2 regions of the Paludisphaera sp. genome follow, and region 1 is predicted to be linked to the other one. Evidence: riboswitches for the same ligand, from Rfam matches in the RefSeq annotation. Region 1 holds a riboswitch; the other holds the start of a gene.
The links. A riboswitch is a leader RNA that binds a small molecule or an ion and turns the genes downstream of it on or off. The one in region 1 is predicted to bind cobalamin.
Positions count from the first base shown of each region.

Region 2: it holds a riboswitch for cobalamin, as region 1 does, so the genes downstream of both, WG209_RS09490 (DUF1559 domain-containing protein) here and WG209_RS22640 (iron ABC transporter permease) in region 1, are expected to answer to the same signal.

Region 1 covers NZ_JBBCIR010000096.1:4,719-8,503, forward strand. Annotated here, with positions in the region: gene WG209_RS22635 (redoxin domain-containing protein) at 176-1,291, shown strand; cobalamin riboswitch at 1,617-1,778, shown strand; gene WG209_RS22640 (iron ABC transporter permease) at 1,917-2,900, shown strand; gene WG209_RS22645 (ABC transporter ATP-binding protein) at 2,897-3,718, shown strand; gene WG209_RS22650 (cobalamin-binding protein) at 3,702-3,785, shown strand, end outside.
Region 2 covers NZ_JBBCIR010000023.1:145,183-148,967, forward strand. Annotated here, with positions in the region: gene WG209_RS09485 (hypothetical protein) at 596-892, opposite strand; cobalamin riboswitch at 1,737-1,939, shown strand; gene WG209_RS09490 (DUF1559 domain-containing protein) at 2,076-3,785, shown strand, end outside.

The sequences.
Region 1 (3,785 bases):
TGGTCAAGGTCATTGAGACTGTCGTTTTGGGTCTTTCAGAACGGAATGACGGTTTTTCCGCGGGGGCGGCGCGTCGGCGTCGGCGCTTGCCGGCGCGGGTCGGGTCGGTCAGACTACGGGCTTGCCCCCCGCCGACCGGCGGGGACGACCGACGCCCCCGGGAGCGACCATAGCCATGAACCTCGCCCGACTCGCGATCGTCCTGGGCCTCCTCGCCTTCGGCCCCGCCCTCGCCCAGGCCGACCCCCCCGGCCTCAAGCCGCTCGACATCGGCGCGACGGCCCCGGACTTCGACCTCCCCGGCGTCGACGGCTCGAACCACGCGCTGAAGGACTACGCCGACGCCAGGGCCCTGGTGGTCGTCTTCACCTGCAACCATTGCCCCACCGCGCAGGCGTACGAGGCCCGGTTCGCGAAGCTCCACGACGACTACAAGTCGAAGGGCGTCGCCGTGGTCGCGATCTCCCCCAACGACCCGGAGGCCGTGCGGCTCGACGAGCTGGGCTACAGCGACCTGAACGACTCGTTCGAGGAGATGAAGCTCCGGGCGAGCGACCAGAAGTTCCCGTTCCCCTATCTCTACGACGGCGAGACCCAGGAGGTCTCGAAGGCCTACGGGGCGCTCGCCACGCCGCACGTCTTCATCTTCGACGCCGGCCGCAAGCTGCGGTATCAGGGCCGGTTCGACGACGGCGAGGTCAAGACGCCGAAGTCTCACGACGCGATCAACGCCCTGGAGGCGGTCCTGGCCGGCAAGCCCGTGGAGACGCCGACCACCCGCGTCTTCGGCTGCTCCACCAAGTGGTCCGACAAGCGCGACGAGGCCGCGCGGTCGCTGGAGAAGTGGGACGCCGAACCCGTCGCGATCGAGCCGATCGACCTGGGGGGCGTGGCGAAGCTCGCCAAGAACGAGGGGGACAAGTACACCGTCGTCAACGTCTGGGCGACGTGGTGCGGCCCCTGCGTCCAGGAGCTGCCCGAGTTCGTGACCATGAATCGGATGTATCGCGGCCGGCCCTTCCGCCTGGTCACGATCAGCCTGGACGACGTCGCCAAGAAGGCCGACGCCCTGAACGTCCTGAAGGCGAACCACGTCGCCGCGACCAACTACATCCTCGACTCCGACGACCGCGACGCCTTCGCCGAGGCCCTCGACTCCGAATGGCCCGGCCCCGTCCCCTACACCCTGATCCTCGCCCCCGGCGGCGAGGTCGTCTACCGCAAGAGCGGCGGCATCGACCCGCTGGAAGTCCGGCGCGCCATCGTCGCGAAGATCGGCCGGACGTATTGAGCGGGGGGCGCGGCCGACTCGTTGGAAACGCTCTTCCCCCCTGGAGGGGGAAGACAGACTCCGAAGGAGTCAGATGAGGGGGAGCTTGCCCGAGCAGCTTCGGATTTCGAGTCATCCGGCCCAGGCCGAAGGCCATTGGGAGGCCGCCCCGAATCCCGGAGGCCGTCTCGCTCGTCCCCCCCTCATCCGGCCCTCCGGGCCACCTTCCCCCTCCAGGGGGGAAGGCTGTCATCAGCATCGTCTCAATCGAGGCCGCGGCTCCGCTCGCCGGCCATCGGTGTAGGACAACCGGCGGCGGGCCGCTACAATGGCGGGCATCCGCCCGACGGGTGCCCGCGCCGTGGCGCGCGGGAGAATAGGGAAGCCGGTGAGAATCCGGCGCGGGGCCGCCGCTGTGATCGGCGAGGCCCGGGACGCCATGCCACTGCCGTTCGCGGCGGGAAGGCCGTCCGGGCCGCGAGAGCCGAGAGCCAGAAGACCTGCCCGTCGGGACGACGATCGACGATCCGGCCGCGCTCGGCCGAGTCCCTTCAGCGCCGCCCGGCCCGGCGGAGAGGTCCGTCTCGATGTCACACCGTCGGCACCGTCCGCGTCGCCCCCCCGGCGAGGCCGTGAGGGCGCGTCCGTGAGCGGCCGCCCCGCGCGCATCCTGCTGCTCCTGGCGATCCTGGCGGTCGTCGGCTCGCTCAGCCTGGGCGTCGGCTCGGCGCGGCTGTCGCCGGCGCGCATCGCCGCGGCGCTCGTCGGCGAGGGGAGCGACGCCGACATCGTGTGGGACCTCCGCCTCCCCCGGATCATCCTGGCGGCGCTCGTCGGCCTGGCGCTGGGGGCGGCGGGGGCGGCCTACCAGGGGCTGTTCCGCAACCCGCTGGCCGACCCCTACGTCATCGGCGCCTCGACGGGCTCGGCCCTCGGCGCGACGCTCGTGATGATCTTGGCGGGGGACGCCGGGGCGATGGGCTTCGGCGCGGTGTCGCTGGGGGCGTTCCTCGGGGCGATGGGGGCGGCCGGGCTGGTCTACGTGACGGCCGCCTGGTGGGGCCCCGCGCCGATCGTCACGCTCCTCCTCGCGGGGACGGCCGTCAGCAGCTGCCTGGGGGCGGTCGTCTGGCTGCTGATGGTCCTGCACGACCAGGAATTGGCCCGCATCGTCCTCTGGATGATGGGGAGCCTGGCCGGCCGGAGCTGGTCGGCGGTGATCGGCGGGACGCCTTACATCGCGCTGGGGTTCGCGACGCTCTGCGCCCTGGCCCGGCCGCTGGACGCCCTCAGCCTGGGCGAGCAGCCGGCGAGGGCGCTGGGGCTGCCGCTGCGGCGCATGAGCGGCATGGTCGTCGCCGCGGCCAGCCTGGCGACGGCCGCCGCGGTGGCCGTCGCGGGGGTGATCGGCTTCGTCGGCCTGATCGCCCCCCACGTCGCGAGGGCGTTCGTCGGCGCCAGGCACCGCTACCTGATCCCGGCCTCCGGCCTCTGCGGCGCGATCCTGCTGGTCCTGGCCGACGACCTGGCGCGGACCGTCGCCGCGCCGACGGAGCTTCCCGTCGGCGTCCTCACGGCGATCCTGGGGGGGCCGTTCTTCCTCGTGGTGCTGAGGAGGGCCGTCCGATGACCCCCCGCCTCCGCGCCGAGGGGCTCGCGTGCGGCTACGGTCGCGGCCTGCCCGACGTCCTGACCGGCATCGACCTGGACGTCCCCGCCGGGACTGTCGTGGCGCTCCTGGGCCCGAACGGCTCGGGCAAGACGACCCTCCTGCGGACGCTCGCCCGCCTGCTGACACCCCGCGCCGGGACGGTGCGGCTGGAAGGCGAGGACGTCTGGAAGCGCGGGCGCGCCTGGGCCCATCGCCGGATCGCCATCGCCCTCCAGGACGACCCCGGCGGCGCGCGGCTGACCATCGAGGAGGTCGTCCGGCTCGGCCGCGCGGCGCACCGCGGCTGGTGGCTCCCCATGACCGCCGACGACGAGGCCGTCGTCGACCGAGCGCTGGAGTTGGCCCGGCTGACCCCGATGCGTCGCCGCTCCGTCGACGCCCTGTCCGCCGGCGAGTGGCAGCGCGTCACCCTGGCCCGGTCGCTCGCGCAGGAGCCGCGCGTCCTGCTGCTGGACGAGCCCACCGCCCACTTGGACTGGAACTATCAGATCGAGATCCTCGACCTGGTCGACCGCCTGGCGCATGACGAGGGCCTGGCCGTCGTCGTGAGCCTGCACGACCTGAACCAGGCGTCGACCTGGGCCGACCGCGTCGCGCTGCTGGCCGAGGGCTCGCTGCTGGCCCACGGCGAGCCCGAGGCCGTCCTCACGCCCGAGACCCTCGCCCGCGCCTACCGATGCCCGGTCCTCGTCGACCGCCACCCCATATCCGGCGCCCCCATGGTCCTCCCCCCTCCCCGCCGACGGAGCCTCCGAGCCGATGACGACCCAGCGTGACGCGAACCGCCTGCTCCGCCCCCTGTGGCTCGCCTCCATCCTCGTCGCGGGCTGCGGCGCGCCGGAG
Region 2 (3,785 bases), on a different contig from region 1:
TCTCGATATCGGCGGACTGGCGCCGCGCGACCCGCCGGGACCGTCGGCCCCGCTCGCAACCCGTGCCCAGGGCGGAATCGTGGCCGGGCGAGGCCAGGGGCAAGCCGTCATGGAACCGCCCGGAGGCCTCGCCACTCGGACAGGTCCCACAATCGAATCGCCCCATCCTTGCCTCCCGAGGCCAACACGTCGGCAACGGGCGAGAAGGCGACGCACGAGGCACCTCCCCCATGACGAGCAAGCAAGGCGATTCTCCGCCTCGTGGACGGGTCCCAGAGCAAGACCGCTCCGCTCCGGTCGCCGGAAGCCGCGAGCTTGCCGTCATGGCTGAGCGCCACGCACAAGACTGGATCGCGATGATCGGAGAACGTCCCTAGCTCACGGCCGCTTTCAGCGTCCCAGACTTTGACCGTGCGATCTCCGCTGGCGGAGACCAACGTCCCGCCGTCCGGGGAATAGCGGATCGCATGGACGGGCCCGCCATGCCCGCGTAGGCACGCGCGCTCCCTCCGAGTCACGAGGTCCCAGAGGCGAATGGCCCCTTCCAGGCCCGACGAGGCCAAAACGTCGCCGCCGGGCGAGAAGGCAACGGCGGTCACCGGAGCCTCATGACGTCCGAGATTCTCCCCCTCCCCGAGGCGACGTCCCAGAGTGAGACGAGACCATCCTCGCCACCGTTGCCGCCACCAGCGGCCAGGAACATGCCGTCAGGCGAGTAAGCGACGCCCCAGCCATAGGAGAGCGAATAGCACGACCAGCCCGGCTCGCCGCTCTCGGGGTAAGGATAGTCGGACCGCCCGTTGCCGTTCGCGGCGTCCCATGCCACGACCCCGACCGATGCTTCATTGGCGGCCAGCCGCGCCCCATCGGGAGAGAAAACCACGGAGCCCATGTCCGAGGGAAATCCTGTAACCGCCATCCTCGCCCGGCTCAGCGGCACATCCCAGGTCCTCACCGTATCGTCGCGACTCCTGGAGGCGAGGGTGATGCCATCCGGAGCGAATTCGAGAGAGGTGATCTCGCCCTCATGCCCCCTGAGCATGGCGCGAGGAGGGGGCGGGCTTGGGCCGCAACCGCCGACCCAACAGAGCCCCACCACGAGCATGATCCAGGCGATCGGGCGCGATCGAAGTTGATCCGGCATCACTCGAGTATAACGGGCTCAGGCCAGCGTAACGATATCGGGCCTTGAACGAGTACAAATCGAGATTCCTGAAATCCCGCCGATCGCATCGCTGACCATACGGGTGTTTGATGACGATGCTCTTTGACATCCCGGAAGCAGTTGAACAGCAGGGGTGACCGGCCTCGGGGCGAATAGCCCGGTCCTATCTCCTCTCCTTCGCCCGCGGCGAGGGTCGCCGCGACGGGTACAGGGCGTCGGCCGAGCCAGCGATGAGCCGTTGCCGCCTCCGATCTATGTAGGCACCGCCCGGCGGAAGGAGGGACGGGCATCCCGCGCCGGGCGGGCTCGGCGCGCGGCGAAAAATCACTTCGAAAACGACGAACGAAGCCAACCCGATTTCGCCACAAAGTTTTTACCTTACGGATTTAACGTCGCAACATCGGAACACGTCGGCGCGCGAACGAAGCCAACTCGTGGGGAGAGCGTGGGCAGTCGGGTCGCGCCGGGGAATCCCGGCGGGTGGATGGGGATGGGCCCGGCGGGCGGGTCGGGGACATCGGAAGGCGGGCCCCCGCCGCGGTCGGCCTTGTCGCCTGGGGGGTGGGCCGTTAGCATCGATGGATCGACGGGTGCCCCCCCTTGGCCCGAGGCCGACGGGGGGAGAATAGGGAAGCTGGTGAGAATCCGGCGCGGGGCCGCCGCTGTGATCGGCCAGGCTCCCGGACGTTGCGACCACTGCCCATGGGTGGGAAGGTCGTCCGGGGCCGCGAAGAGCCGAGAGCCAGAAGACCTGCCCGTCGAACCGACGTCGAGACGCCCCGGCCGCGAGCGTCCGCGCGAGCTTCGACATCGGGCCACGCCCGCCTCGATCGAGCCCGCCCGGACCCGAAGCGGCCGGGTCGCCGACCCATCAGCCCGACCCGGCTCGACCCGTCCGAAAGGCCCGACCATGCCCGCCCGCCTCGCCCCGCGCCCCGCGCGCCCGGGGTTCACGCTGATCGAACTCCTGGTGGTCATCGCGATCATCGCCGTCCTCATCGCCTTGCTGCTCCCGGCCGTGCAGGCCGCGCGCGAGGCCGCCCGCCGCGTCCAGTGCGTCAATAATCTGAAGCAACTGGGCCTGGCGATGCACAACTATATCGGCGTCAACAATATGCTCCCCAAGGGGGGTCCCGGAGGCAGCGTGACGCCCACCACGATCGCGACCCCGACCAGCGATACCCAGCGGATCCAGAGCTGGGGCGCGGCCATCGCCCCTTACCTGGAGCAATCGCCGGTCTACAACGCCGTGAACCAGTCGAAGTGGTACATCGAGCCCGAAAATTCGACCGTGAGCCAGACGCGGCTCTCCGCGTTCCTGTGCCCGACCAACCCGCGCGGCGACCTCGGCAAGCCCAACGGCGACACCATCACCTCGACGGACCTGTTCGCTCGCAGCGACTATGGCGGCAACTGGGGCGAACGCGCGTTGCGCTGCCATCCCGGCACGGGATGCACGAATGAATATGGCCAGAATAGCGGCGGCCGCGGCACGATCATGCATCGCCACGAGCCGAACGTTACGCTCACCTCGATCACCGACGGCACGACATACACCGTCGCGCTGGGGGAGGCGCCGAACGCCATCCACGGCATCTGGATGGGCCACAAGAACTTCTTCGACCAGAGCGCCCCGCTCAACGCCCGCTACGGCACGTCGGGGGTCGGGACGTTCGGCGCGTGCCTGATCCTGCCGAACGACCCGAGGCGGAAACCCGGGGAACTCGGCTGCGACTACGGCCAGGAATTCCACTCCTACCACGCCGGCGGGGCGAACTTCCTGATGGTGGACGGCTCGGTCCGCTTCCTCAAGCAGACGATGGACCTCAAGGTCTTCTCCGCCTACCTCTCGCGGAGCGGCGGCGAGGTCATCAGCGCCGACGCCGAGAGACCCGGCGGTCCCCGGCCGCTTGTACCGCCCTCATCCCGGTGCGACGATGAAGCCATCCCATCCGAAGGGATGGAAGCCGGCCCGGCGCGACGAGTCCGAAGACGACTCGATCGGCCGGGCGAGGGCATCGCGGCGGAGGGTCGAGCGATGGCGGACGTGGCGTCGGATCGGGGGGATTGCGGGTGCCGGCCGGGCTCGGGATGCGGGCCGTCGACGCCGAACCGTCGTCAGTTCCTCCAGGTGGGGATCGCCGCCGGGGCCGCCCTCGCCGGCGTTCGGCCGCGAGGGGCGATGGCCGGGCCGTTCGATTCCACGGAGTTCGACCGCCTCGTCCCGGCGGACAAGAAGCTGGACCCCGCGTGGGTCGCGTCGCTGTTCGAGCGCGGTCGACCGACTATCCATCAGGGGACGGACCTCGACCTGATCGGCATGCCCGTCGGCGGCATCTGCGCGGGGCAGTTGTACCTGGGGGGCGACGGGAAGCTCTGGCACTGGGACGTCTTCAACGCCACCATCCGCACCAACGACTCCCACTACGCCAACCCCTTGCGGCCCGAGTCGCCGGTGGAGCAGGGGGCCGCGATCCGCGTGAAGTCCGAGGAGGGGGACAAGGTCCGGACGCTCGATCGCGAGGGATTCGCCGACGTCCGATTCCGCGGCGAGTATCCCATCGGCGTCGTGACTTATGAGGATGCGAGCATCCCCATCCGCGTGACGCTCGAAGCCTTC